Regions from separate parts of the Methylorubrum sp. B1-46 genome, predicted to be linked through region 2. Evidence: predicted binding sites of a transcription regulator. Region 2 holds the regulator's gene; each other region holds the start of a gene.
What was found. Region 2 encodes PhoB, which activates phosphate uptake and scavenging genes when phosphate is short. Its sites were predicted from a motif close to TGTCATNNANCTGTCAT; they were not measured.
Positions count from the first base shown of each region.

Region 1: a site for PhoB is predicted at 5,589-5,605, ahead of LPC10_RS15405 (PhoX family phosphatase). Genes of this name have one in related genera too.
Region 3: a site for PhoB is predicted at 7,818-7,834, ahead of LPC10_RS09425 (UDP-2,3-diacylglucosamine diphosphatase). Genes of this name have one in related genera too.

Region 1 covers NZ_CP088247.1:3,324,032-3,333,620, reverse strand. Annotated here, with positions in the region: gene LPC10_RS15445 (S49 family peptidase) at 120-980, shown strand; gene LPC10_RS15440 (acyltransferase) at 1,029-2,042, opposite strand; gene LPC10_RS15435 (DUF1348 family protein) at 2,323-2,787, shown strand; gene LPC10_RS15430 (TetR/AcrR family transcriptional regulator) at 2,791-3,354, shown strand; gene LPC10_RS15425 (hypothetical protein) at 3,367-3,609, opposite strand; gene LPC10_RS15420 (hypothetical protein) at 3,858-4,016, shown strand; gene LPC10_RS15415 (glycine--tRNA ligase subunit alpha) at 4,098-5,072, shown strand; gene LPC10_RS15410 (DUF3828 domain-containing protein) at 5,074-5,517, shown strand; gene LPC10_RS15405 (PhoX family phosphatase) at 5,656-7,542, shown strand; gene glyS (glycine--tRNA ligase subunit beta) at 7,728-9,589, shown strand, end outside.
Region 2 covers NZ_CP088247.1:5,157,299-5,166,887, reverse strand. Annotated here, with positions in the region: gene LPC10_RS23960 (potassium channel family protein) at 1-168, opposite strand, end outside; gene LPC10_RS23955 (cell envelope integrity EipB family protein) at 278-1,144, opposite strand; gene LPC10_RS23950 (GcrA family cell cycle regulator) at 1,659-2,201, shown strand; gene phoB (phosphate regulon transcriptional regulator PhoB) at 2,450-3,154, opposite strand; gene phoU (phosphate signaling complex protein PhoU) at 3,247-3,960, opposite strand; gene pstB (phosphate ABC transporter ATP-binding protein PstB) at 4,174-4,989, opposite strand; gene pstA (phosphate ABC transporter permease PstA) at 5,027-5,920, opposite strand; gene pstC (phosphate ABC transporter permease subunit PstC) at 5,978-6,952, opposite strand; gene pstS (phosphate ABC transporter substrate-binding protein PstS) at 7,065-8,108, opposite strand; gene LPC10_RS23915 (hypothetical protein) at 8,413-8,688, shown strand; gene LPC10_RS23910 (hypothetical protein) at 8,734-8,940, opposite strand; gene LPC10_RS23905 (hypothetical protein) at 9,500-9,589, opposite strand, start outside.
Region 3 covers NZ_CP088247.1:2,014,045-2,023,633, reverse strand. Annotated here, with positions in the region: gene LPC10_RS09460 (phosphoenolpyruvate carboxylase) at 1-348, opposite strand, end outside; gene sucD (succinate--CoA ligase subunit alpha) at 467-1,357, opposite strand; gene LPC10_RS09450 (malate--CoA ligase subunit beta) at 1,380-2,552, opposite strand; gene fchA (methenyltetrahydrofolate cyclohydrolase) at 3,016-3,642, opposite strand; gene LPC10_RS09440 (NADP-dependent methylenetetrahydromethanopterin/methylenetetrahydrofolate dehydrogenase) at 3,727-4,593, opposite strand; gene LPC10_RS09435 (D-2-hydroxyacid dehydrogenase) at 4,855-5,799, opposite strand; gene LPC10_RS09430 (aminotransferase class V-fold PLP-dependent enzyme) at 5,964-7,172, opposite strand; gene LPC10_RS09425 (UDP-2,3-diacylglucosamine diphosphatase) at 7,893-8,705, shown strand; gene LPC10_RS09420 (glycosyltransferase family 1 protein) at 8,732-9,589, shown strand, end outside.

The DNA of each region.
Region 1 (9,589 bases), 1.8 Mb from region 2:
CTCGTGGCTCTCGATTCGCAGGCCGCCGTGATGGATCGGCCGGCGGCGTCCTGCTAACGGAGGTGCGACCCGCCCGTCTCGGTGGGCGGTGCCCCGTGCGACCGCGAAAAGAAGCCACCATGCCGCTGACCGTCCCGACCTGGATGCGCTTCCTCCTGCCCCGCCGCTTCCGCCAGCCCCCTCCCCGGGTGGCGGTGGTGCGCCTGAGCGGGGTGATCGGTACCGTCTCGCCGTTCCGGCCGGGTCTCTCCATCGGTACGGTGGCGCCGAGCCTGGAGCGCGCCTTCACCATGCCGGGCCTCTCGGCGGTGGCGCTCGTCGTCAACTCTCCCGGCGGCTCGCCGGTGCAATCGCACCTGATCTACCGGCGTATCCGGGCACTGGCCGCGGAGAAGGAGATCAAGGTCTTCGCCTTCGTGGAGGATGCTGCGGCGTCGGGCGGTTACATGATCGCCTGCGCCGCCGACGAGATCGTCGCCGATCCCGCCTCCCTCGTCGGCTCCATCGGGGTGGTCTCGGCCGGGTTCGGCTTCGACCGGCTGATCGAGCGCCTCGGCGTCGAGCGCCGCGTCCACACCCAGGGCGAGGCCAAGGCGATGCTCGATCCGTTCCGGCCGGAGAACCCGCAGGACGTCGCCCGGCTGAAGGAGATCCAGGCCGACGTGCAGGCCCTGTTCACCGGTCTGGTGCGCGAGCGCCGGCCGAAGCTCGATGCGAGCCGCGACCTGTTCACCGGCGCGGTTTGGACCGGGCGGCAGGCGCTTGAGCTCGGCCTCGTCGATGGGCTCGGCGACCTGCGCGGCACGCTGCGCGCCCGCTACGGTGACGCGGTCGATCTGCGGCTGGTGGCCGAGACCCGCGGTTCCTGGCTCGCCCGCCTTCTACGCCGCGCCGGCCCCGGCCAGGCAGCGGCCGGGATTCCCGACGCGGTGATCGCGGCGGTGGAGGAGCGCGCCGCCTGGGCGCGGTTGGGACTTTAGAGCGTCGTCTTTTTCCGAAAGCCGGCGGCCACCTTTCGGGACAGCCCTCTACGCGCCGGCGCCGCCGAGTACTCCGTTCTCACGGGAAGGCGCTGCCGTGACCTTTTCACCGCGCCGAATCGTCCGGCGGAGGGGCTCGATCCAACGCTCATTCAGAGCCGCCATGACGACGGCTATGGCGAGCGACACCAGGATCGCGGCGCACGCGAAGCCTGTTCCCCGCGCATCGGGCTCAAAGAAGGCTAACGCAACGGCGAATCCGGCCAGCCAGTGGCAGAGGAAGGCTGGGTAGGCCAGTTCACCGAGATACCCGTCCACGTCGCGCCACGCCCCCGCCGGGCGCCAGTCCGCGACGGCTGCGACGAGCGCGGCGCCGACAAGGCTGTTGAGGTAGAACCCTTCGAGGCGGACGTAGTCGTCGGAGAAGATCCAGCCGCCGCCGACCATGTTGGCAGCCCACAGCATCAGAAGCGGCAGAATGGCCCGGTAGGAGACCTTCGCCAGGCTCTCCTTGCGCCAGAAGTAGACCAGTGCCCCGATGGCAAAGTCGAGGCAGGCGGAATGCGGGTCGAAGTAGCGGGTATCCCAGTCGTCTTGCCCCAGGATGGTGAGGGCATGAAACGCGACGGCTGCTCCGAACAGCATGAGTGCGTAGGACTTCCGGCGCGCCAAGCCGAGCGAGAGGTAGGCGTACATCAGGATCTCGACCGCGATCGACCAAGCCGGCATCACGAGGCGGAACGGATACGCCCAGTTCATCATCGGCATCAGACCGAGATTGAGCCAGACGTCTCGAAGGTTCGGGCTTGCCCAGTCGCTGGAGAACCGTGCCGCTTCGGCGGGCAGAGCGAGAACGGTCGCGAGGCTCGCCATCAAGATGAGGTAGTAGAGCGGCAAGAGCCGTAGTGCCCGATTGGCCCAAAATCGCTTGAGGTCGAACGCATAGACCTCATGCAATGCTGCCGTGATGGCGAAGCCGGAAAGGATGAAGAAGACGCGGACGGCATAATGCCCGAAATGCTTGTAGTAGGGGTCGCCGGCGAAATGGCTCAGGATCACCATGACGGCGAGAAGGAGGCGAAGTGCTCCGGACATGGAGTTCCCGATGGAGGGCGGCGATCGAAGCCAAAGATGTGAATTGTGATTTGTTTCCAATTTGTTATGATCGTACGAACGGCGAGATATACTGATATTTATCGTAAATTGCAGAGGCCAATGGGCGTACGCCGATATCATGGCGAAGGAGCGCCGGCAGCGTCCTGCGCGTCTCGGCTTGCTGCGAGGCGGGTAACCCTGTACCGATCGGTCTTGTTCGTGCCGATCAGTACAGAGAGGCCTCGCCATGTCGCGCCCCCCGCTTCCGCCCTTTACCGACGAGACCGCCGCGCAGAAGGCGCGCATGGCGGAGGATGCCTGGAACAGCCGCGACCCGGAGCGCGTCGCCCTCGCCTACACGCCCGACAGCGTCTGGCGGAACCGCGCCGAGTTCGTGAAGGGGCGCGAAGCGATCGCCGCTTTCCTGCGGCGCAAGTGGTCGCGGGAATTGGAGTACCGGCTGATCAAGGAGGTCTGGGCGCACCAGGGCAACCGCATCGCCGTGCGCTTCGCCTACGAGTGGCGCGACGATAGCGGGCAGTGGTTCCGTTCCTACGGCAACGAGAATTGGGAATTCGACGAGGCCGGGCTGATGCGGCACCGCATCGCCTCCATCAACGACCTGCCGATTGCCGAGAGCGACCGGAAGTATCACTGGCCCCTCGGCCGCCGGCCGGACGACCACCCGTCCTTGAGCGATCTGGGGCTGTAGGGCGTGGCCCGCACCGTCGCCGAACGGTCCGACGTGCTGCCGCTGCTCGCGGAGGTGTTTCGCGAGCACGGCTACGAGGGGGCGAGCCTGTCGCTGATCTCGAAGGCGACGGGGCTCGGCAAGGGCAGTCTCTATCACTTCTTTCCCGGCGGGAAGGAGGAGATGGCGACTGCTGTGCTTGCCGAGATCGACGGCTGGTTCGAGACCAACGTCTACCGTCCCTTGCGGGAAGCGGATGATCCGAATGCGGCCGTGGCGACGATGTTCGCGACGACCGCCGCGTATTTCCGCTCTGGCCGCCGGGTCTGCCTCGTCGGCGCCCTGAGCCTGAGCGACGCCCGCGACCGCTTCGCCGGCCGGCTGCGGGACTATTTCGCCCGCTGGGTCGAGGCGCTCGCCGCGGCCCTCGCGCGCGCCGGCCATGGTCCGGAGGCGGCCTGTGCCCTCGCCGAGGAGGCCGTGGGTGGCATCCAGGGGGCAGTGGTGCTGGCCCGCGCCCTCGACCGGCCGGAGGTGTTCGAGCGGATCCTGGCGGGTTTGGCGGCGCGCTGTCTCGGCGACGCCTGACGGCGCTCCGCCTCAGCGCGCGCAGCCGGCCGGGGCCGCGTAGCCGGAATAGACCACCCGGACCTTACGGGCGCAGGTCTCGGCCGCCGGCATCGCGGCGACCGGCGCGATCTCGACGGGCGTGACCGCCACTGTCTTCTCGACCGCCATCGTGTGATCGGGGGTCGCGGACGCGTTGGATGCGCTCATCACCAGCGAGGTGGTGGCGAGCGAGGCCGCGACGAGAGCGGCGAAAACAGTCAATCCCTTGCGCATGATCTATCCGAAAATGGTAACCGCTCGACCATCGGAGGGGAGCGGAGCTGTTCATTTGCTGCATTAACTTGGCAGCAACCTTTGCCGTTCCCGCTCTGAGCCCGCGGCACTGAAAAAGATGTGCCGGGACGCACGACAGCGTGGCCGCCCTGCGGCGCGACCTCCGCCTCGCAAATTCCGGCCGACGCCCCATATCCTGTTTACCCTCCGCGCAATCCCGTGCTTTGGGCGTTCATGCGGAGGCCGATATGGCTCTTGCTCCGGAAAAAGGGGGCGCCCGCCCCGTCACCTCGTCCGACTTCAACGAGCGCGTGAAGCGTCTCTTGGCGGCCAAGCCGGCGATCGAGGCTGTGCCGAAGGAACGGACGGCCAAGCGGAACTTCACGCGCTCCACGCCGCGGACCTAAACACGTCGGGGAGGCGGTTCGCTTGACACCCCGCCCCCCGCTCTTAAACGGTCCGGCAGCTTCCTTCCTGCCGGATCTGCCATGTCGAGCGACGCCGACCTCTCGCCCACACGCTCGTTCCAGGGCCTGATCCTGACCCTGCAGCGCTTCTGGGCGGCGAGGGGCTGCGTGATCCTCCAGCCCTACGACATGGAGGTCGGCGCCGGCACCTTCCACCCGGCCACGACGCTGCGGGCGCTGGGGCCCAAGCCGTGGAAGGCGGCCTACGTGCAGCCCTCGCGGCGCCCCAAGGACGGGCGCTACGGCGAGAACCCGAACCGGCTGCAGCACTACTACCAGTTCCAAGTGATCCTGAAGCCGAACCCGCCGAACCTTCAGGAACTCTACCTCGCCTCGCTGGCGGCGATCGGGGTCGATCTCAAGCTCCACGACATCCGCTTCGTCGAGGACGATTGGGAGAGCCCGACGCTCGGCGCCTGGGGGCTCGGCTGGGAATGCTGGTGCGACGGCATGGAGGTGAGCCAGTTCACCTACTTCCAGCAGGTCGCAGGCTTCGAGTGCGCGCCGGTGGCTGGCGAGCTGACCTATGGCCTGGAACGCCTCGCCATGTACGTGCAGGGCGTCGAGAACGTCTACGACCTCAATTTCAACGGCGGCGAGGGCGAGGACAAGGTTACCTACGGCGACGTCTTCCTCCAGGCCGAGCAGGAATATTCGCGCCACAACTTCGAGGCTGCCGATACGGCGATGCTGTTCCGCCACTTCGCCGACGCCGAGAAGGCCTGCCGCCTCTACCTCGAAGCCGGCGCCCCCGAGAGCGAGGGCGCGCGCCACCGCATCGTCCAGCCGGCCTACGACCAGTGCATCAAGGCGAGCCACGTCTTCAACCTGCTCGATGCTCGGGGCGTGATCTCGGTCACCGAGCGCCAGAGCTACATCCTGCGGGTGCGTGAACTGGCCAAGGCCTGCGGCGCCGCGTGGCTCCAGACCGAGGCCGGCGGGCATTCCGGCGACCCTGCCGGCGACCCTGCCGGCAACCAAGCCGTCGCGGCCTGAGATGCGCCGCCGCGCCGTCCTCACCCTCGCCTTCGGCCTCCTCGCCGGGCCGGCGCTCGCGCAATCCGCCACCGACCCGGTCGAGACGGTGCGGGCCTTCTACGCGGCCGACGACATCAACGCCGTGCGCTTCTACGCCAAGCGCCTGCGGACCCTCTACGAGCGCGACCAGCGCGAGGCCAAGGGCGAGGTCGGGCGGCTCGGCTTTGCCTTTCACGTCAACGGCCAGGATACCGAGCCGGACTTCGCACAATCGCTGGCGCTCGCGCCGCTCTCGAACGAGGGCGATCGGGCCGAGGTACGGGCGAGCTTCCGCAACGGCGGACCGCAGGAGCTGCGCTACAGCCTCGTGCGCGAGGCCGGCGTGTGGAAGATCGCCAATGTCCGCTCGCTGAAGGGTGAGACCTGGGACCTCGTCACCCTCCTGTCGGCGCCGCTTCGATAGAGCATCGTCTTTTTCCCGAAAGCCGGAGACCACCTTTCGGGACGATGCCTGAGCGCATCCGAGGGCTGTGGCGTCATCGAGGCGACATCTAGGGGGAATAGGCGCGCCGGCTCTCACTGGCTGACGAGACGCGCAACGATGTCCGACCTGCCCGACGCCCCGACCCTCGACGCGGTGATCGCGCACCGCTTCTCCCGGCGCGACTTGATGCGCGGCTCACTCGCCGCCGCGCTCGCCGCCGGAGTCGCGCCGCAGACCGCCGCCGCCCCTGCGGACCGTCCCTCCTTCGACTTCCCGGAACTCGCGGCCGGCGTCGATGAGTACCTGCACGTGGCCGAGGGCTACGAGGCGAAGCCTCTGCTGCGCTGGGGCGATCCGCTGTTTGCCGACGCCCCCGCCTTCGACCCGAAGAAGCAGAGTGCCGCGGCCCAGGAGCGCCAGTTCGGCTACAACAACGACTTCGTCGGATTCATCCCGCTCGATACCGAGGGCCGCCGCGGCCTGCTTGTGGTCAACCACGAATACACCAATGCCGAGCTGATGTTTCCCGGCCTCGATGCGGCCGACCGCAAGGGCGTGATCGCGGCCTTGAACGCCGATCAGGTCGCGGTCGAGATGGCCGCCCATGGCGGTTCGGTGGTCGAGATCGTCCGCGAGGCGGATGGATGGCGCCCGGTCGTCGGCTCACCCTACACCCGGCGTATCACGGCGCTGACGCCTATGGATCTCACCGGTCCGGCGGCCGGCGATCCGCGCCTCGTCACCGAGGCCGATCCGAGCGGCCGGCGCGTGCTCGGCATGATCAACAACTGCTCGGGCGGCGTCACGCCCTGGGGGACGTGGCTCTCGGGGGAGGAGAACATCAACTACTATTTCGGCGGCGCCCTCCCCCCCGGGCATCCGGAGGCCGGCAACGCCAAGGCGATGGGCATCGGCAGCCTGCAATATGCCTGGAGCCGCTTCCATCCGCGCTTCGACCTCGCACGGACGCCGAACGAGCCGAACCGGTTCGGCTGGGTGGTCGAGATCAATCCGTTCGATCCGGGCGCGACCCCGAAGAAGCGCACGGCGCTCGGCCGGTTCAAGCACGAGGGGGCGGCGGGCGCGCGCGCGATCGACGGGCGCTACGTCGTCTATCTCGGCGATGACGAGCGTTTCCAGCACGTCTACCGCTTCGTCAGCGACGGTAAGGTGCAGGCGGAGCGCGGCGCCAACGCCGACCTCCTTGATTCCGGCACGCTCAGCGTCGCCCGGTTCGAGCCGGACGGCACCGGCCGCTGGCTGCCGCTGGTCCACGGGGCAAACGGGCTCGACGCGGGCAACGGCTTCGGATCCCAAGCCGACGTGCTGATCGAGACGCGGCGCGCCGCCAAACGGCTCGGTGCCACGCCGATGGACCGGCCCGAGGACATCGAGGCCAACCCGCGCACCGGCCGCGTCTACGTGATGCTGACCAACAACACGAAGCGCACCGCCGATCAGGAGGAGCGCGCCAATCCGCGCGGCCCCAACGCCTTCGGCCACGTCATCGAGATCGCCCCCGACGGCACCGACCACGGCGCCGAGACCTTCCGCTGGGAGGTGCTGGTGCGCTGCGGCGATCCGGCCAAACCCGAGGTGAAGGCGAGCTTCTCCGCATTGACCACCGAGAACGGCTGGTTCGGCATGCCCGACAACTGTGCCTTCGACGGGCGGGGCCGCCTCTGGATCGCCACCGACGGCAACAACCGCCGCGCCACCGGCCGGGCCGACGGCATCTGGGCGGTGGAGACGGAGGGACCGCGCCGGGGCACCGCGCGCCATTTCCTGCGGGTGCCGGTGGGCGCCGAGATGTGCGGCCCCTGCTTCACCCCCGACGACGAGACCTTCTTCGTCGCCGTCCAGCATCCCGGCGAGCCCGACGAGGACGGCGCGCTCGGCTCCTACGAGAAGCCCTCGACCCGTTGGCCGGACTTTTCGCCGGATGTACCGCCGCGGCCGTCCGTCGTGGCGGTGCGTCGGACGGGGGGCGGACGGATCGGGTGAAGGAGAGGCTCGATCGTCGTCGTCATCGCGAGGAGGAGCCGACGCGATCCAGAGCGCGCCCTGTCCGGAGAGGTCGCGCCGCCGGATCGCTTTGCCACCTCTCGCGATGACGAAGCGGGCGCGGTGACAGACCGGGCCCATCTCCCGTCTCGACGCGGGTGAAGCAGGCGGCTATTCCCGCGCGCATGCCTGACCTTCTGCTCGAACTCCGCTCCGAAGAGATCCCCGCACGCATGCAGCGGCGTGCGGCTGAGGATCTGAAGAAGCTCGTCACCGACGCGCTGGTCGAGCGCGGTTTCCTGTACGAGGGCGCCAAGGCGTTCGCGACGCCGCGGCGGCTGGCGCTGCACATCGCCGGTCTGCCCGCCCGCGGCGAGGCCGTGCGCGAGGAGCGGCGTGGGCCGCGCGTGGGCGCGCCGGACGCCGCCGTTCAGGGCTTCCTCAAGAGCGCGGGGCTGGCGAGCCTCGATCAGGCCACCACCGTCACCGATCCGAAGAAGGGCGAATTCTACCTCGCGGTGATCGAGCGGGCCGGCCGCGAGACGCTGGACGTGCTGGCCGAGATCCTGCCGGGCATCATCCGGAACTTCCCCTGGCCGAAATCGATGCGCTGGGGCGCCGCCTCGGCCCAGCCCGGCTCCCTGCGCTGGGTCCGCCCGCTGCAATCGATCGTCGCCACCTTCGGCCCCGAGACCGAGACGCCGGACGTCGTGCCGTTCTCGGTCGACGGCATCACCGCCGGCACGGTCACGAGCGGCCACCGCTTCCTGGCGCCTTCGCCCTTCGAGGTGCGCCGCTTCGACGACTACGTGCAGGCGCTGGAGCGCGCTGACGTGATCCTCGATGCCGACCGGCGCAAGGACATCATCCTGCACGACGCCAAGGATCTCGCCTTCGCCCGCGGCCTCGACCTCGTGGAGGACGAGGGCCTGCTGGAGGAGGTGGCCGGGCTGGTGGAACGGCCGGTGGTGCTGATGGGCTCGTTCGAGGAGCGCTTCCTCGAGATCCCGGCCGAGGCGATCCGGGCCACCATCCGCGCCAACCAGAAGTGCTTCGTGCTGCGCAAGTCCGGTTCCAAGGAATTGGCGCCGGCCTTCCTGCTGGTCTCGAACCTCATCGCCTCCGACGGCGGCGCGGCGATCACCGCCGGCAACGAGCGCGTGGTGCGCGCCCGGCTCTCGGACGCAAGATTCTTCTGGGAGACCGACAAGGCAACGAAGTTGGAAGATCGGTTGCCGAAGCTCGACACCATCGTCTTCCACGAAAAGCTCGGCACGCAGGGCGAGCGCGTCGCCCGCATCGCTGCGCTGGCGAAGGAAATCGCGCCGCTGGTGGGCGCCGACCCGGCTTTGGCCGAGCGCGCGGCCCGGCTCGCCAAGGCCGACCTCGTCACCGAAATGGTCGGCGAGTTCCCGGAACTGCAGGGCCTGATGGGCCGCAAATACGCGGCGCTTCAGGGCGAGCACCCGAGCGTCGCCGCGGCCATCGAGGAGCACTACAAGCCGGTGGGTCCGAGCGACCGCGTGCCGACCGATCCGGTCTCCCTTGCCGTGGCGCTGGCGGACAAGCTGGATACGTTGGCTGGCTTCTGGTCGATCGATGAGAAACCGACGGGCAGCAAGGACCCGTTCGCATTGCGGCGGGCCGCCTTGGGCGTGATCCGCGCCGTGATCGAACGGTCGCTGCGGCTGTCTCTGTCCTCACTGCTGAGCGGCCGCTTCGCGAGCGAGAGCGCTGAGCGCACCGCCGATCTCCTCGCCTTCTTCGCCGACCGTCTGAAGGTCTACCTGCGCGACCAGGGCGCCCGCCACGACCTGATCGACGCCGTCTTCGCCCTGCCCGGCCAGGACGACCTCCTGCTCGTCGTCCGCCGCGTCGAGGCCTTGGGCGCGTTCCTGAGCACCGACGACGGCAAGAACCTGCTCGCCGGCTACAAGCGCGCGGCCAACATCTTGCGCATCGAGGAGAAGAAGGACGGCCACGCCTACGACGCGGCCCCCGACTCGGCACTGGCCGCCTCCGGTCAACCGGAGGAGCAGGCGCTGGC
Region 2 (9,589 bases):
GATCACCACGTCGATCCCCTCGATCAGCGGCGGCCGGGGAAGAAACGAGGAGACGATGATGAACAGGAGGGTGGCGAGATCGAAGGCGAGAAGGCCGTAGCGGAAGCGATGCGCGCGGTCACTGCTTCCCTCGTAGAGCTCCCGCAGACTCTGCCTCAGGCCCGCCATCTCGCCACACGCTGCCGCCGCCGCTCGGGGCTCCGGCAGCATGAACGTTCCTCGGGCTCAGCCCGATCCGCCGCCGATTTCGCATCGACGATCCAAGGTTCTTTCAGGGCTACTTCTTGCAGTCGGTCCCGGATTTCGCGTCCGCCTTGGCGAGGTCGAGGCGACTCATGGTGCCGTTGATGGCGAAGTCCCCGTAATCGAGGTTCAACCGCCCGCTGACGCCGTCCTCGTAGAGGTCGAAGGTGAGGGTATAGATCGGCGTCCGCTCACCCTCGCCGGGGGTAAAGTAGCTCAAGGTCACCGGCCAGCGCCGCATGCTGGCGTGGTCGCCCTCGCGCAGGGGCTTGTCGCGCTCGGTATCGGAAGCTGGCGCCGCGCTCGGGCGGCCGATGATCGCCAGCGTGTCGTAGACCTTGCGTCCATCGTCCGAGCCGTCGAAAACCTTGGCCGCGACGGTGGTCTCGCCCGCCTTGGCCGCCTGAATCAGGCGGATCATGTGGTGGATCGGGAACATCACCGCGGCGTCCGTCTGGAACTGGTCGCGCTTGGGCTCCTTGAGCTTTACCTTAAGGGCGTCGCCCGCCTCCGCCGTCCCGTCCACGGCCGGCGACGGCGCGTTGTTGAGGAGGGTCGTGGTGCGGAAGCGGAAGCTCTTGCCGTCGCCGTTCTCAAAGGTCGTGCTGCGCAGATCCGAGGTGCGATCGCCCGACTCGCCGGAATCGATCATCGTCACCTGCCGCGTCTGCATGGTGTAGCCGCGGCAGGCATCACCCGAGAAATCGATGACGATGCGTCCGCGCACACCCTCGACCGCCCGCGTGCCGGTGGAACGCGCCAGCGACAGATCGTAGACCGCCCGGTGGTTGGTCAGCCGGATCGCCGTCTCATCCGGAACCGGCGCGGCCGGTCCGGCAGCCGAAGCGGTGCCGGGCAACGCGGCGAGAAGAAACAGGGCCGGCGCGAGGCGCAGTCGCATGCGATCTCCCAAGATCCGCTCAAGAACGGTTGTCCACAGGCGACAGGCCGGCGGATGACGCCCGTGACATAGGCATTGTGCCTGCTGGGACAATCATTTTTCGTTTCTCGCCCGAGCAGGGGCAGAGGCGCTGTTACGGCTTGCATACCCGCTCGAAGGCACTGCCGGATCGCACTTCCGGCGATTGCCGGATCCGGAAAAGAGCAATTTTACGCAATGCGTTAAGCGGTCTTGACAGACTCGGCTACCCTGACGCCGGAACGGTTCCGGGGCGTCGTCGGCGGAGTCGGATTGGCGGTGGAAACCGGTCCGTGAAACGCTGCGACCCTTGCTCCGCGGCCGAGCTGTCCTGTAGTCTTCACAGCGTCGCCATCGGCAGCTTTGGCGTCTGTTAACCGACATGTGCAGGGCCAGATTAAGAGCCCTGGCGAGGTCTGCTGTCGCTCCGCGCGGCCGAGACGCCGCGCGGTCGGTCGGTTGTGCGTACAAAGGACGTGTCGACGTGGAGGGGGCAATGACGGAAGCGGTCCCGAGCTGGACGGATGAACGCGTCGAGCTGCTTCGCCGCCTGTGGGACGATGGCTTGAGCGCGAGCCAGATCGCCCTTCAGCTCGGCGGCGTCTCCCGCAACGCCGTCATCGGCAAGGTCCATCGCCTCGGGCTCGCGGGTCGCGTCAAACCGGTCGGTCCGGCTGCGGCGCAGGGGCGTCGCAGGGATGACTTGGCCGCCGAGGTCGAGATCGAGGCGGTTCTCGTTGAGGAGCCGACGCTGCCGGAGCCGCCGGCGATCGTGGCCCATCGTCCTGCACCGAACTTCCCGCTGCCGCCGACACCGGCTCCGGAGCCCGTGGCGCTCGCGGTCTCCGAGCGCGTTACGATCATGGATCTGCGCGACTCCATGTGCCGCTGGCCGATGGGCGATCCGACGTCGCCGGAATTCCGCTTCTGCGGCGCCCGCGCCATCACGGGCCTGCCCTACTGCACCCAACACGCCCAGGTCGCCTATCAGCCGGCTGCCGAGCGTAAGCGCGACCGACGCGTCGCCGGCTTCCGCTAAGTCTTTCGAAGAGGCTCTGCTCGGGGAATTCGTCGACCGCAGAGAGCTTGGATTCGCCGGCGCCCTCGCCAAGTGCGCCGGCAGCGCTCGGACATCACCCCGCCACCTCATCCAACGGAGCGGCGATGAACGGTTGATCCCGTCAGTCCGCCGCCGTCATCGCGCGGCGAAGCCGAAGCGATCCACGACGCGTCTTGTCCGGCGATGTCGCGCTCCCGATCGACCGATCGGACCGAGGGCTCCCTTCCTCACTCGGCTCCGGCAAACATCTCATCGAACGAGTAGCCGGAGCCGCGCACGGTCCGGATCGGATCGCTCTGGCGCGGGCGGTTGATCGCCTTGCGCAGGCGGCCGACATGGACGTCCACCGTGCGCTCGTCGATGTAGACGTCGTGGCCCCACACCCCGTCGAGCAGCTGCTCGCGCGAGAAAACCCGGCCGGGGCTCTGCATCAGATATTCGAGCAGCTTGAACTCCGTGGGCCCGAGATGGATCTCGCGGCCCTGGCGGCGGATGCGGTGGCTGACGCGGTCGAGTTCGATGTCCCCGGCCACCAGCATGTCGGCGACGTGGGCGGGCTTGGACCGGCGCAACAGGGCGCGCACGCGAGCGAGCAGCTCCGGCACCGAGAACGGCTTGACGACGTAATCGTCGGCCCCCGTGGAGAGGCCGCGCACGCGGTCCGCCTCTTCGCCGCGGGCGGTCAGCATGATGACGGGCAGCCGCTCCGTCTCGCGCCGGGCCCGGATGCGGCGGCACAGCTCGATCCCCGAGAGCCCCGGCACCATCCAGTCGAGCAAGACGAGATCGGGCGTCATCTCGTGCAGGCGCAGGTCCGCCTCTTCGCCGCGGATCGCGACGTCGACCGCGAAGCCCTCCGCTTCGAGGTTGTAGCGCAGCAGGGTCGTCAGCGATTCCTCGTCCTCGACGATCAGGATGCGCGCACTCGTCATCGTCCGTCTTTCCATCCGTTGCGTCCGGCCCAGTCCCTCGCTGGGGCAGGCCGGAGACGCGTCTTCGGCGCCGCGCGTCTCGAGCGCCCTCGTCAGGCGCTCGGCGTCACCGTCGCGTAGTTCGAAGCGTCGTTCTTGGGCCGCTCAGCCGTCGGCGTCTCGCCGGTGACGAGGTACTCGATCGTCTCTGCCACGTTGGTAGTGTGATCGCCGATGCGCTCCACGTTCTTGGCGCAGAACAGGAGGTGGGTACAGAACGAGATGTTGCGCGGATCCTCCATCATGTAGGTCAGGAGTTCGCGGAACAGTGAGTTGTACAGCGCGTCGATGGCACTGTCGCGCTGCCATACCTCGTGGGCGGCGGCCACGTCGCGGCTGGCATAAGCGTCGAGCACGTCCTTGAGCTGTTCCTGCACGAGGTCGCTCATGTGCTGGACGCCGAGCACGATCTTCTGCGGCTGCGCCTGATCGCTGATTGCCACGACGCGCTTGGCGATGTTCTTGGCCAGATCACCGATCCGCTCGAGGTCACCGGAAACGCGGATGCCGGAGATCGTCTCGCGCAGGTCGATGGCCAGCGGCTGGCGCCGGGCGATGAGGAGAACCGAGCGCTCCTCGATTTCCCGCTGCAGCAGGTCGAGGCGCTTGTCGGCGACGATCACCGCCTGGGCGAGCGTCGTGTCCCGACGCACCAGGGCATCGGTGGCATCGGTCATCATCTTCTCGGCCACGCCGCCCATCTCGGCGATGGAGCGGCGCAGGTTTTCAAGGTCGGTGTCGTAGGAGGAGACGATGTGCTCGGCCATGTCGCGCATTCCCGATCAGGCAGTCGGACGAGAGCGCTCTCGGGTCGAAGCGGACGCGAGTCCGGCGACGGCGAGAGCCTCGAAACGAGGACGCAGGGTGGATCGCGACGGCATCGCAGTCGCGACCGGGCTTAGTGTCTCTCACAAAACTCCCGCTGCGCTGTCGTCTCCAGAGCGAGAACGGCCGTTGATCGGGAGTTTTATGAGGCACTCTTAACCGAAGCGGCCGGTGATGTAGTCCTGGGTCTGCCGCTTGGCCGGGTTCATGAAGATCTTCGTGGTGGCGTCGAACTCGATCAGCTCGCCGAGATACATGAAGGCGGTGAACTGCGAGATGCGTGCGGCCTGCTGCATGTTGTGGGTCACGATGACGATCGTGAAATCGGCCCGCAATTGCTCGATCAGTTCCTCGATGCGGCCGGTCGAGATCGGATCGAGAGCCGAGGTCGGCTCGTCGAACAGAATCACCTCGGGGCGCTGGGCCACGGTGCGGGCGATGCACAGGCGCTGCTGCTGGCCGCCCGACAGGCCGGTGCCGGGCTGCTTGAGCTTGTCCTTCACCTCGTCCCACAGGGCGGCCTTGCGCAGCGATTCCTCGACGCGGCCATCCAGCTCAGACTTGGGCAGCTTCTCGTAGAGGCGCAGGCCGAAAGCGACGTTGTCGTAGATCGACATCGGGAAGGGCGTCGGCTTCTGGAACACCATGCCGATGCGCGAGCGCAGCTCGTTGAGATCGACCTTGGAGTCGAGGACGTTCTGCCCGTCGAGCAGGATCTCACCCTCGGCGCGCTGCTCCGGGTAGAGGCTGTAGATGCGGTTGAAGGTGCGCAGCAGCGTCGATTTTCCGCAGCCGGACGGGCCGATCAGCGCCGTGACCTGCCGGTCGCGGAAATCGAGGTTGATGTCCTTCAGGCCGTGAAAGCTGCCGTAGTAGAAGTTCAGGTCTTTCACGGCGATGCGCACGGGCGCCTTGACGTCGGCCGGGCTGCGGCCCTCGAACTGGCTGCGGATCGCGGGGGAGGCGCTCATCGGATCTCTCGTCGGTAGGAGGTCTGTCCCGGGGCCTTCAGCGCGGCCGCTGGTCCTTGATCACGAAGCGGGCCACCACCGACAGGGCAAGGATGGTGACGGTGATGAGGAGCGCCCCCGACCAAGCGAGGCTCTGCCAGTTCGGGTAGGGCGAGAGGGCGAACTGGTAGATCATCACCGGCAGGTTCGGCACGCCGCCGAGCAGGTTGGTGTTGAACCAACTGTTGTTGTTCAGCGCCGTGAACAGCAGCGGCGCGGTCTCGCCGGCGATGCGGGCGAGCGCCAGGATGATGCCGGTGACGATGCCCGCGCTCGCCGCGCGCCAGGTCACCGCACGGATGACGAGGGAGCGCGGGGCGCCGAGCGCCGCGCCGGCCTCGCGCATCTGGCCGGGCACGAGGCGCAGCATGTCCTCGGTGGTGCGCACGATCACCGGCGTGGCGATGATGGCAAGCGCCACCGCGCCGGCCCAGCCGGAATAGGTGCCCATCGGCCGGACCATCAGCGTGTAGACGAACAGGCCGATCAGGATCGAGGGCGCCGAGAGCAGCACGTCGTTGAGGAAGCGGATGATGTCGGCGAGCTTCGAGGTCCGGCCGTACTCGGCGAGATACGTGCCGGCCATCAGCCCGATCGGCGTGGCGATGAGGATGCCCAGGAACGTCATGATGAGGCTGCCGAGGATGGCGTTGGCGATGCCGCCGCCCTCGGAGCCGGGGCCCGGCGTCGGCGCCGTGAACAGGGCGGGCGAGAAGCCCTTCACACCCTCGACGATCAGCATGAGCAGGATCGAGCCGAGGACGATGATGCCGAGCAGGGTTGCGATCGTGCTGGCGAGGATCAGCACGCGGTCGGCGACCCGGCGGCCGGGGCGCACGCGGCTGGCGATCGGCGTGCGCTCGGCCGTCGCGACGGGGTTGCTGGCGTCCATGGTTCGGCGTCCCTTGGGCTCGGGCGGTCTGGCGCGACGTTGGCAGGCGACCTTGGATCAGGCGACCTTGGCGCGCCGCACCAGCAGACGGGCGATGATCAGCACGAAGAAGGTGATGATGAAGAGCAGGCAGCCGAGCGCCATCAGCGACGAGAGCTGAAGCCCGTCGGCCTCGTTGAACTCGTTGGCGATGCGCGAGGCGATGGTCGAGCCCGGATCGAAGATCGAGGCGGAGAGGCGGTTGGCGTTGCCGATCACGAAGGTGACCGCCATGGTCTCGCCCAGCGCGCGGCCGAGGCCGAGCATGATCGCGCCGATGATCGAGACCGAGGCCTGCGGCACCAGAACGTGGCGCACGACCTCCCAGGTGGTGCAGCCGATGCCGTAGGCGCTCTCGCGCAGCACGGTCGGGATCTGATCGAGCATGTCGCGGGTGATCGAGGCGACGAAGGGCACGATCATGATGGCGAGGATGATGCCGGCGGTGAGCACGCCGACGCCCGAGGGGATGCGGGCGTACAGGATGGTGCCGAGGATCGGCATGCCCTCGACGACGTTCGAGACCGGCACCTGGACGAAGCGGGCGAAGAGCGGGGCGAAGACGAACAGGCCCCACATGCCGTAGATGATGCTGGGCACCGAGGCGAGCAGCTCGATGGTCATGGCGACCGGCTTGCGCGCCCAGCCGGGGCAGAGCTGCGTGAGGTAGACCGCGATGCCGAGCGAGATCGGCACGCCGATGATCAGCGCCAGCATCGCGGCGGCGACCGTGCCCACCACGGCTGGCAGCGCGCCGAACTGCTCGGTGCCGATGTTCCAGGCGCTGGAGGTGAGAAAGCCGAAGCCGAATTCCGAGAAGGCCGGCCAGGCACCGTAGATGATCGAGCCGAGAATGCCGGCGAGCACCAGGAGCACGAGCAGGGCGGAGGCGTAGGCGACTCCTTGGAAGAGGCGGTCGGCGCTCTTGCTCGGAGCGGTGCGGGCCACCGCGGTCTGGCGGTCGACGGCGAGGGTCTGGGTCAAGGCGGTCATCCGCGAAGGCTCTTCGGCTGGTGAGCGTGTAGCGCGCCGTCAGGCGCGAGGCGAGCGGACCACATCGGAAAGGGCCCTCATCCGCCGTGGGGGAGGGCCCTTCGTCTCGGATTTAGTGACCGGCGAAGACGGGCTTGCCGTCCTTGCCCTTCACCGCCTTCCACTCCTCGTGGATGAGGCCGACGACGTTGTCGGGGAGCGGCACGTAATCGAGTTCGCTCGCGAGCTTGTCGCCGCTCTTGTAGGCCCAGTCGAAGAACTTCAGTACGTCGGCGGCCTTGGCCGCGTCGGCCGGCTCCTTGTAGACGAGGATGAAGGTCGCGGCGGTGATCGGCCAAGCATCCTCACCGGCTTGGTTGGTCAGGGCGATGCCGAAGCCGGGGGTCGACTTCCAGTCGGCGCTGGCGGCGGCAGCCTGGAAGGCCTTGTCGTCAGGCTGCGGGAACTTGCCGGCCTTGTTCTCGATCAGAGCGTAGGCGAGCTTGTTCTGCTTGGCGTAGGCCGACTCGACGTATCCGATCGAGTTCGGAACCTGCTTGACGGTGGCGGTGACGCCCTCGTTGCCCTTGCCGCCCTGGCCGACCGGCCAGCTCACGGTGGTGGCGGCGCCGAATTCTTTTTTCCAGGGCTCGGACACCGCGGAGAGATAGGTGGTGAAGATGTTGGTCGTGCCGGAGGCGTCCGAGCGGTAGACCGGAGTGATGTTCGCCTCGGGCAGCTTCAGGCCCTCGTTGAGCTTGGTGATCTTCGGGTCGGACCACTTCAGGATTTTGCCGGCGTAGATCTCGGCGACGATCTCGCCAGTCAGTTTGAGCTTACCGGGCTCGAGACCGGCGATGTTGACGACCGGAACGACGCCACCCATCACGGTGGGGAACTGAATGAGACCGTCCTTCTCGAGCTGGGCCGGCTTGAGGGGCGCGTCGGTCGCGCCGAAATCGACGGTCTTGGCCTGGATCTGCTTGATGCCGCCGCCCGAGCCGATCGACTGATAGTTGAGGCCGGTGCCGGTCTCCTTACGGTAGGCTTCGGCCCACTTCGAATAGACGGGGAAGGGGAAGGTGGCGCCGGCGCCGGTGATGTCGGCAGCCAGGGCCGAGGTCGCGAGCTGAGCGGCAGCGAGGCCGACCGCCAAGGCGTAAGCGAAGGGTTTCACAAGCATCTCCGTAAGTGTCGGGCGCATTTGCCGGGACCGATCCTGATCTCGGACCGGTCTCGCTGCGACACTGCTGCCATCTAGTGCGCCGACGCGCCGCCTCTATGACGGCCACATGACGCTGACATGACAGACTTCGGCGAGGCGGAATTTCGTTGAGGATGGGACCGCTTGGAGCGCTTCGGCGTTGTCCTTCCAGGTGCAAGCGGGCGCCGCCTCGCGAGAACGATTCCGGCGGGATCGATTCCTGTGAGAACCGGGACAGCGGCGGCCCCGCACGAGAGAAGTCGAGGAGACCGTCAGCGTGACGGAGCCGCATTCAACGCGCGAGAAGGAAATCCTGCTCGATCCGGCGGATCCGCAGGAGGCGGCCTATCTGGCGCTTCACGCCGAGCGGGCTGCCCTCGAGGAAGAACTCACGCGTCAGCAGCAGCTGCAGCGCTTCGGCAGTGACGAGCATGACATCGCCTCGGCGCGGGCGACGGAATCATCTCTTCTGAAGGATCTCGATCGCGTGCTCACGCTGATTCGCGCCGCCGAGATTCGACGCCAGCAGCCGATTGCCCGGCGCTGGCAGTAATCCAGGCCGACAACCGGATTTTCCTCTGCCTAAAATGGAGGACGGTCAGGCACTGCGGCGGCGATCGCGCTCTTTCTGGCGGAGCCGCAGCAACAGCTGGACCTGCGCATCCGTGATGGGCTGCGCGTCGCAGCGCTCGACATACACGTCGCGCAGACCCTGCCCGATCCGGTCACGGCTCTCGCCATTCAGCGCGGGCATCGCGGCGTCGGTGAGCGATCCAGCGGGGTAGTCCGTCACGAGTTGTGCCATGAACCGACGAGGCCAAATCTGAAGGAACCGTATCGCAACTGGCAAGGAGGAGCGATGGTGGCTCAGATTGAAGGAGGATGGTTAACAAACACTTAGCGCGAACGGATGACTTTGACGTTCGGTGATGAACGGCCCCGCCGCTCGGGCAGGACTCTGGCAGACGAAGACCTTCGCTGTTCATCTGTCACGGACGCGCGCAAGGCCGCGACAGCGAAGACGGTCAGGGCGCGGATTGAAGAAAGATTCTTCTGCGCAGCGGCCGCATCAGGGATCATTTTTGTGCGATAGCGCACTTGAGTGATGCGGCCTTCCTCAGCCGTGGATCCGTATCGAGCCGGAAGATCGAACTGCCAGAGGGTTTTAGCCGCTGCAGCGCGTCCGGAGGATCCTCGCGGCTTTCGGGATGAGCGCACGCGCCGACGCCGTTTGCTTGAGTGTCGTTGGGCTGCCCGCCCCCAATGCGGTACGCAGGCGACAGACGGGCCGGTCTTCTTCAGGGAAGCCGGCCCGTCACGCGCCGTCTCTCAAGATCCCGCTCACAGCGGTGCCCTGCGGCTGATCAGGGGTCCGGCTTGTCGCGTTCACCCTCAGCCTTGTCCCCCTGACCCTCTTTCGCGCCGCCGCTTGGATCGGTGCTGTCCTCGCCCGA
Region 3 (9,589 bases), 2.2 Mb from region 2:
GGCTTCCGCCAGAACCTTGGCAAACGAGCCGTTCAGCGCCTCGCGGCCCTGGTCGCGCTCGACATGGCGGCGGCGGCGCATGGCCGCGTTCTGTTCGGCGATCGAAACGAGCTGGAACCAGATGCCCTGCACCTGAAGCGCGCGCGCCAGCATCTCCGGCGTGTAGGACGAGATATCGGCGCGGCCGTGCAGCACGTCCTCCAGCTCGGGATCGTGGCGGCGGGCCACGTCGAGGAGCGCGTGGAACAAGATGTCGAGGGCGTCTTCGGTGGCCGTACCGGTGATGACCGGCGGCGCGAAGGTCGAGTCGGTCGCGGCTGACGGCCGGGCGTGCAGCGTCTTGGTCATGGGATCCCCCCTGGCGAGGTTCTCTTTTCGGACTCCCGTGGGCAGGCCTGCGGGACGGTGGATCACTCCGATCCACGGAAGATTCCCCTCCCCGCTCAGAGGGAAGGGAATGGAAGGTTCACGCCGCGCGGGCGAGCACGTCGGCCACGGTCTGTCCGAACGAGCCCGGATCGGGCGCGACCGTGAGGCCGTAGGACTTCATGATCTCGGCCTTCTCCGCGGCGCTGTCGCCGGTGGCCGAGATGATCGCGCCGGCATGCCCCATGCGGCGGCCCTTCGGGGCCGTCAGGCCGGCCACGAAGCCGATCACCGGCTTCGAAAAATTCTCCTTGATCCAGGCCGAAGCCTCGGCCTCCTGCGGACCGCCGATCTCGCCGATCATCAGCACGGCCTCGGTCTCCGGATCCTGCTCGAACAGGGCGAGGTGGTCGAGGAAGGAGGAGCCGTTGATCGGGTCGCCGCCGATGCCGACCGAGGTCGAGATGCCGATGCCGAGTTCCTTCATCTGCGCGGCGGCCTCGTAGCCCAGCGTGCCGGAGCGCGAGATGACGCCGACCTTACCCGGCAGGTAGATGTGGCCGGGCATGATGCCGAGCATCGACTTGCCCGGCGAGATGATGCCGGCGCAGTTCGGGCCCACCACCATGGTGCGCTTCTCTTTCGGGTAACGGCGCAGGTAGCGCTTCACCCGCATCATGTCCTGGGCCGGAATGCCATCGGTGATCGAGCAAACGAGCCGCAGACCCGCATCGGCCGCCTCCATGATCGCGTCCGCCGCGAAGGGGGGTGCCACGAAGGTGATCGAGGTGGTGGCGCCGGTGGCCTCCACGGCCTCCTTGACGGTGTTGAACACCGGCACGCCGCAATGGGTCTTGCCGCCTTTGCCGGGGGTGACGCCGCCAACGACGTTGGAACCGTAGGCGATCATTTCCTTGGCGTGGAAGGTGCCCTTGTCACCCGTGATGCCCTGGACGAGGATCGGGGTCTTCTCGTCGATGAGAATGCTCATGGCGTGATTCCTCCCTCTCTCGTCAGTGCTTGGAGCCGTGGCAGGCTTCGACGGCCTTGCGCGCGGCTTCCGTGAGGGTGTCGGCGGTGATGAGGTCGAGCCCGCTCTCGGCGAGGATCTTCTTGCCCTCCTCGACATTCGTGCCGGCGAGCCGCACCACGAGCGGCACGTCGATCTTCACCTCGCGCGCGGCCTTCACCACGCCCTCCGCGACCCAGTCGCAGCGGTTGATGCCGGCGAAGATGTTGACGAGGATCGCCTTCACGTTGCGGTCCGAGAGCACCAGCCGGAAGGCCGTGGCGACGCGGTCGGGCGAGGCGCCGCCGCCCACATCCAAGAAGTTCGCCGGCTCACCGCCCGCGTGCTTGATCATGTCCATGGTCGCCATGGCCAGACCCGCGCCGTTGACGATGCAGCCGATCTCGCCGTCGAGGCCGATATAGCTGAGGTTATGCTCGGCGGCCTGCGCCTCGCGGGGATCGCCCTGGGACGGGTCGTGCATGTCCGCGATGTTGCGGCGGCGGAACAGAGCGTTGTCGTCGAAGGACATCTTGGCGTCGAGCGCCAGCACCCGGTCGTCCTTGGTGACGACGAGCGGGTTGATCTCCAGCATGGTGCCGTCGCAGTCGCGGAACGCTCGGTAGGCGTTCATGATGGTCTTCACCGCGGCCGAGACCTGCTTGATGTTGAGGCCCAGCTTGAACGCGATCTCACGGGCCTGGAACTGCTGCAGGCCCACCGCCGGCTCGACCACGACCTGAATCAAGGCCTCCGGCTCCTTGGCGGCGATCTCCTCGATGTCCATGCCGCCGCGCTGAGAGGCGATGACGCGGACGCGCTCGGCCTTCCGGTCGAGGACGTAGCCGAGATAGAGTTCACGCTCGAACGGGTCGGCGGTCTCGATGTAGACCCGCTGAACCGGCTTACCCTCGGGGCCGGTCTGGAGGGTGACGAGGCGCTTGCCCAGCAGATCGCGGGCGGCGTCGCGTACCTCGTTGTAGGTGCGGCAGAGCTTGATTCCGCCTGCCTTGCCGCGGGCGCCGGCATGGATCTGGGCCTTCACCGCCCAGAACGAGCCGCCGAGCTCGGTCGCGGCGTAGACCGCCTGATCCGGGCTGAAGGCCACGGCGCCCTTCGGGACGGCGACCCCGAAGCTCGCGAGCAGCTCCTTGGCTTGGTACTCGTGAACGTCCATCGAGACCTCCTTCGCGTTTCCGTCGTTTTTGTTGGGCCAACCTTCGCGGAAAAATTACTTTTCGGGAAGCGGGTCGGCTCTCAATTTTTTCTTGTTTTCGGCTTTAGTTTGCTTGCCCGGCAGAGACTTAGCGGGCTTCTAAACTGAGGAAGATGCAGGGCAGGGCACGGATCACGGCGATGCTCGCCCAACCCTCGCCCTCATCCGGAGGCGCCGGAGCGCAGAGGAGGCCTCGAAGAGTGTTCCAGGAATCGCGCGGGACCTGGAGCATCCTTCGAGGCCGCTTCGCGGCACCTCAGGATGAGGGACAGGTTTAAGGCGGCGGACATCCGCTCTCGGTCTTTGCGCCCCCGTCATTGCGCGGCAAAGCCGAAGCAATCCAGGACTCCGCCTGCTCCGGAAACGTCGCGCCCCTGGATCGCTTCGCATCCGCTCGCGATGACGGCAGGGGACGCGAACCGCCTCAGTTCACCTTGGCCTTCACGACCTCGTAGACCCGCTCGTTGATCGCGCCTGCCTCGGCCAGCAGACCTTCCAGCTCCTTCAGCCGCTCCTCGGCGAAGGCGCGGTCGTCGAGGCCCTTGGCGTTGACGTAGACGTTGAGCGCGGCCGAGCGCAGGCCGGCATAGGCCGAGAGCACCGCGACGCCGGCATCGGAAATGACGTTGAGATTGCCCTTCTCGGCGACGATCTCGGCCAGATCGATCACCTCGCGGCAGACGCGGCAGCAGGCGAGCGGCACGTCGGTCGCGGTCTTGAGGGCTTCCTGGATCTTGGCGGCGCGGGCGGCCTTCTCCTCGTCGGTGGTCTTCGGCAGCCCGTAGGCGCCCATCACCGCGTCGAAGGCCTCGACGTCGTCGGCGATCATGCCGGTCAGCGTGCGGCGCAGGCCTTCCGACTTCTCCAGCACCTGCTTCAGGTCGGCCTCGACCTCGACGTACTTCTTCTTGCCGATGGTGAGGTTGCAGACCATCGAGACCAGCGCCGCGCCCATGGCACCGGAGATCGCGGCGGCCCCGCCGCCGCCGGGGGTCGGGGCCGAGCTGGCCAGACCGTCGAGGAAGGTTTCGATCGTCTCGTTCGCGGCCATGGCTTCCCTGCCCTGTCGGTTCTTGTTGATTTCATGGGGCGGCGCCGGCCCGAGACCAGCGCCACCCGGATCGTCCGTGGAGCGTCAGGCCATTTCCTTGGCCAGCTTGTAGATCTCCTCGGCGTCGAACACGCCCTCGCTCGACTCGAACAGCTTGGCGATGCAGGCGCGGTGCAGCTTGAGCTTCAGGCCGCCGATGCCGAGCGCCCCGAAGGCGCGCTTGCCGCCATACTCCTTGCCCTTGTCGGTCGCCTCGATCCCGCCGATTCCGAGCGGCGGCTGGGCGTTGTAGTCGGCCACGATCTCGATCGAGGCCTCGTTCTGCCAGGACGCCTGCGGCAGCAATTCGAGGCCGATCGCACCGGCGGTGAAGACGAGATGGGCGCCCTTGATCACTTCCGAGCGCGAGGCGTCGTCCGGAGTCTCGGCCGCGGTGACGTTGACCTTGAAGCGCTTATTCACGGAATCGGCCGCGGCCTGCGCCTTGTCGAGCTTGCGCCCGCACAGCACGACCTCGGCGCCCTCGCCGGCGAGCAAAGCCGCGGAGCGCATGCCGACCGGGCCGGTGCCCGCGAGCACCACGGCCTTCTTGCCCTTCACCGAGCCGCCCGCCGCCTTGACGACGAGCGCCACGCCCGCCGCGGCGGTCGTGTTGGAGCCGTTCGAATCAAGCATGCAGGAGACGCGGAACGGGCCGAAGAAGCGCTTCTTCACCGCCGCGAAGACGCGCTCGCCGGCCGCCATGTCGCCGCCGCCGACGAAGATCGCCGTCGACTGCTTCTCCTTGCCGCCGCGGGTGTAGATCGTGCCGTCGACATAGGCGCCGACGTTCTCGGGCGTGACGTTGCCGTAGCCGGTGATGTGGTCGGCACCGCCATCGTAGCCGACGACGACGTCGAACACGCTCGGGGTGGCATCGGTGTCGAACTGGAAGAGCAGCTTCTTGGACATGGTGCCTCTGGCTGTTTGCTGGCCGTGCTGACGAGCGCACGGTACTTTCATGAATGACGGTCCGGTGCCGAGCACCGCATCGAGGCTCTCACCGCGAACGTTCGTTAGACGGCCTCTCCCACTCTCGCCCTCATCCTGAGGTGCCGGAGCGAAGCGTAGGCCTCGAAGGGTGCTCCAGATCCCGAGCGATCCCTGGAAGATCCTTCGAGGCCGCTGCGCGGCACCTCAGGATGAGGGGATCGGATGGGAAACCTGGAGGTCTTACGCCTCGACGACGTTCTGCGGTTTGCCCGCGACGTAGGCCTCGACGTTGTCCACGAGCTGGTCGGCGAGGATCTGCATCGCTTCCTTGCTCGCCCAGGCCACGTGGGGCGTGACGATCAGGTTCGGCAGGTCGGCGTCGCACAGGATGTTGCCGTCCTTCGGGGGCTCCTGGGCCACCACGTCGAAGCCGGCGCCGCCGATGGTGCCGTCCTTGAGCGCCTGGAGCAGGGCCGCCTCGTCCACGAGCCCGCCGCGGGCCGTGTTGATGAGGATCGCGGACTTCTTCATCTTCTTGAGCTGCTCGGCCCCGATCATGTTCCGGGTGTCGGGGGTCAGCGGCACGTGCAGCGTGATGACGTCGGACTGGGTCAGGATCGTTTCGAGATCCACGAGCCCGTCCTGCGGGAACACGTCGTAGGCCAGCACCTTCATGCCCAGCGCCTCGGCCCGCTTGGCGATCGACTTGCCGAGCGCGCCGTAACCGATGATGCCGAGGGTCGAGCCGGCGATGTCGTAGATCGGGTAGTCGAAGTAGCAGAACTGCTTCGACTTGTTCCAATCGCCCCGGCGCACGGAGTTGGCGTAAGGAACGATCGCCCGGCGCAGGGCGAACATCAGGCCCACGACGTGCTCGGGGACCGTGTTGAAGGCGTAGTTGCGGATGTTGACGACCGTGATCCCTTGCGCCTTCGCTGCGGCCTTGTCGACGACGTCCGTGCCCGTGGCAGCCACCGCGATCAGCTTCAGGTCGGGAAGCTGTTTCAGCGTGTCGGCACGCATCGGCACCTTGTTGATCAGCGCGATCTCGGCGCCCTGAAGGCGCTCGACGATCTCTTCCGGCGTCCAGGTCGACTCGTATTCCTTGTACTCGTGCGGGAAGTTGAATTCGCGCACGGTCGCGTCGAGCGACTCGCGATCGAGGAAGACGACTTTCTTTGTCATTCTGGACCCCTTCCGGATCGACCGGCGGGTGTAACGCCGGCCCCGTTTCCTCACCTGTCTCGAAGCGTCTCCCGCGAAGCGGCCAGCAGGCCGGACGTTTGGCGGGGCGCCTTTCTCTACTTAGCGGAAGCGGCGCCGTTGGAACCGGCGCCGCTCACCAAAAATCAGGACTTCGAGAGGGGGTTCTCGCGCAGGTAGCTGGAGGCCGCAGCCACACCCGAGCCCGGCGTCACCTTCACGCCGTTGTCGAGGAGCGACATCTCGGCACCGGCGATCGCGCCGAGCAGGGACAGCTCGTTGAGATCACCCACGTGGCCGATGCGGAACACCTTGCCCGCAACCTGGGACAGGCCGGCGCCCAGCGCGAGGTTGTAGCGCACATAGGCGTGCTTGATGATCTTGGCCGCGTCCACACCCTCGGGCGCCAGGATGGCGGTGACGGTGTCGGAGTTCCACTCCGGCGACTTGGCGCAGGTCTTCAGGCCCCAGGCCGCGACGGCCTGGCGGGTCGCCTCACCGAGCACGGCGTGGCGGTGGTAGACGTTCTCCAGGCCTTCCTCGAACAGGCAGGCGAGCGCCTCGCGCAGGCCGTAGAGCAGCGGCAGCGGCGGGGTGTAGGGGAAGTAGCCGGCCGGGTTCTGCTTCTTGTGGTCTTCCCAGTCGAAGTAGACGCGGGCAAGCCGGTCGTTGCGGCCGGATTGGCCCTCGGCCGCCTTGAGCGCCTTCTGGCTGACGCAGATCACGCCGAGGCCGGCCGGCAGCATCAGGCCCTTCTGGGAGCCGGCGATGGCGCAATCGACCTTCCACTCGTCGGCGTAGAACGGCAGCGAGCCGATCGAGGACACGCCGTCGACGAACAGCATGGCCGGATGGCCGGCAGCGTCGATCGCCTTGCGCACGGCGCCGATGTTCGAGGTCACGCCGGTTGCGGTCTCGTTATGGACCACCATGACGGCCTTGATCTGATGATCCTTGTCGGCGCGCAGGGCCTCCTCGATCTTCTCGGGCTTGGCGCCGGTGCCCCACTCCTCCTCCTGGACGATCACGTCCAGGCCGAGGCGCTGGGCCATGTCGATCCAGAGGTGGCTGAACTGGCCGTAGCGCGAGGTCAGCACCTTGTCGCCGCGGGCGAGCGTGTTGGTCAGCGCCGATTCCCAGATGCCGGTGCCGGAGGCCGGGAACAGGAAGATCGTGCCCTCGGTCGAGCCGAACACCTTCTTGGTGTCCTCGAAGAGCGGCTTCGTCAGGGACGGGAAATCGACCGAGCGGTGATCCTCGGACTGCACCATCATGGCGCGCATCACCCGGTCCGGGATGTTGGTCGGGCCGGGAACGAACAGGTGGTTGCGTCCCGGACGTCTCGTTGCCGCCATGAAAGTTTCCTCCAATTTAAGTCGTTCTGGGCGGGCCGGCCTTTTGCGACCGTGATCCGCCCGATCCTGATGGCGGGCAGGCGCCCGCCGTGAAACGTCGTTCAGTCCCGCCGCGGAGCGGCGCGCGAGAAGCCTCGCGCGGGCCGGAACCCCATCACTGCGATAGCGGATCGTTGATCGTCCCGGAGCGGCGAAACGGCCGTCATGCCGCCCGCGTCGCGGCGCGTGCAGCCACGCCGGTCGCCTCCAAAGGACCGAACCCTCGATGCGTCAGCCCAGCGCCGCATCCAGAGTGCTCGCAAAGCTCCCGGGCACCGCCCTTCCCACTCCTGTCAGGACGACGCAGCAGGAGTTTTGCGAGAAACACTCCAGCGCGCTCCTGCTGATTGTCCAGCGCTCCCATCCGTCCCAGCCAGTCCCTCACCACTCAAGGGGCGTTTCCCACGCGGATCGAAACACGCGCGGCGGATGACCTTGGCTGCCGTTATGCCTCCCCTGCCAGGGAATGGAAAACGGAAAAAACTCAACCGAAAAACAAAAAGATTTTCGCATGCACGGGCCGCGGGCGGGGTCTGCGGCGGGCCGCAGCCGAACCGGCGGAGGAAACGTCAGCCGCTCGAAGCGCGGCATGATGATGCGCGCTGCCGTCATCAAACTGAGATCGGAATGCGATTTGGCTCTCTCCCGTCGCGATGCGGTTGTGAGAGGCCGGAGGCGCCCGTGTCCCAAGATCCGGAATCGACCATCCGCGTTCGGACGCTGTTTCTGTCCGATCTTCATCTCGGCACCAAGGGCTGCCAAGCGGCCCTGCTGCTCGACTTCCTGCGCGACGTCGATGCCGATACGATCTACCTCGTCGGCGACATCGTCGACGGCTGGCAGCTCCGCTCGGGGTGGTACTGGCCGCAGGCGCACAACGACGTGGTGCAGAAGCTCCTGCGCAAGGTGCGAAAAGGCGCCCACGTCGTCTACGTGCCCGGCAACCACGACGAGTTCCTGCGCGACTATATCGGCATGACCTTCGGCGGCGTCGAGATCGCCGACAGCCGGGTCCACGTCGCGGCGGACGGCAAGCGCTACCTCGTCATTCACGGCGACCAGTTCGACATGGTGGTGCGCCATTCCAAATGGCTCGCCCATCTCGGCGACTGGGCCTACACCACGGCGCTGACCGTCAACACCGTGGTCAACCGTGTGCGCCGCCGTCTCGGGCTGGCCTACTGGTCGCTCTCGGCCTGGGCCAAGCTGAAGGTGAAGAACGCGGTCAACTTCATCGGCCAGTTCGAGACCTTCCTGGCGAGCGAGGCCCGGCGCCAGGGGGCGGACGGGGTGATCTGCGGCCATATCCATCACGCAGCCCACCGCGAGGTCGAGGGGCTGACCTACCTCAACACCGGCGACTGGGTGGAATCCTGCACCGGCATCGTCGAGCACTACGACGGTCGCATGGAGGTGCTGCACTACCCGACCATGCTGCGCGAACGCCGCGCCGCGGAAAGCTTCGAACCCGAGATCCGCCGCGCCGTCGCCTGAGCCATGCAATCTTTCGTGAGGCCGGCATGAGGCTGCTGCTCGCCACCGATGCGTGGCACCCGCAGGTCAACGGCGTGGTGCGCTCCGTCGAGCGCATGGCCGAGGCCGGTGCCGGGCTCGGCGTCGAGCCGCTGATGCTGACCCCGGCCGATTTCGCCTCGCTGCCGATGCCGGGCTATTCCGAGATCCGGCTCTCGCTGGTCACCCGTGGGCGGGTGCTCGCGCGCTGGAAGCGGCTGGCGCCGAGCCACGTCCACATCGCGACTGAGGGGCCGATCGGCCACGCGGTGCGCGCCGCCTGCCTGTCGCTGAACCAGCCCTTCACCACGAGCTACCACACCCGCTTCCCCGAATATCTCGCCGCCCGCGCGCCGGTGCCGGAAGCCTGGAGCTACGCGTGGCTGCGCCGCTTCCACGCGGCGGCGAGCGGCACCATGGTCAGCACGCCCTCGCTGGAGCGCGAGCTTTCGGGGCGCGGCTTCACCCACCTGATGCGCTGGACGCGGGGCGTCGATACCGAGCTGTTTCGGCCTCGCGACCTCGACGCCTTCCCCGATCTGCCGCACCCGATCTTTCTCTCGGTCGGGCGGCTTGCGGTCGAGAAAAACCTTGCCGCCTTCCTCGCCCTCGACCTGCCGGGCTCCAAGGTGGTGGTCGGCGACGGGCCGGACCGGGCCCGGCTCCAGGCCCTGGCGCCCGACGCGCATTTCCTCGGCGCGCTGACCGGCGAGGCGCTGGCGCGGGTCTATGCCGGCGCCGACGTCTTCGTCTTCCCGAGCGTGACCGACACCTTCGGCATCGTGCTGCTCGAAGCCCTGGCCTCCGGCCTGCCGGTGGCGGCCTTCCCCGTCACCGGCCCCCTCGACGTCATCGGCGGCACCGAT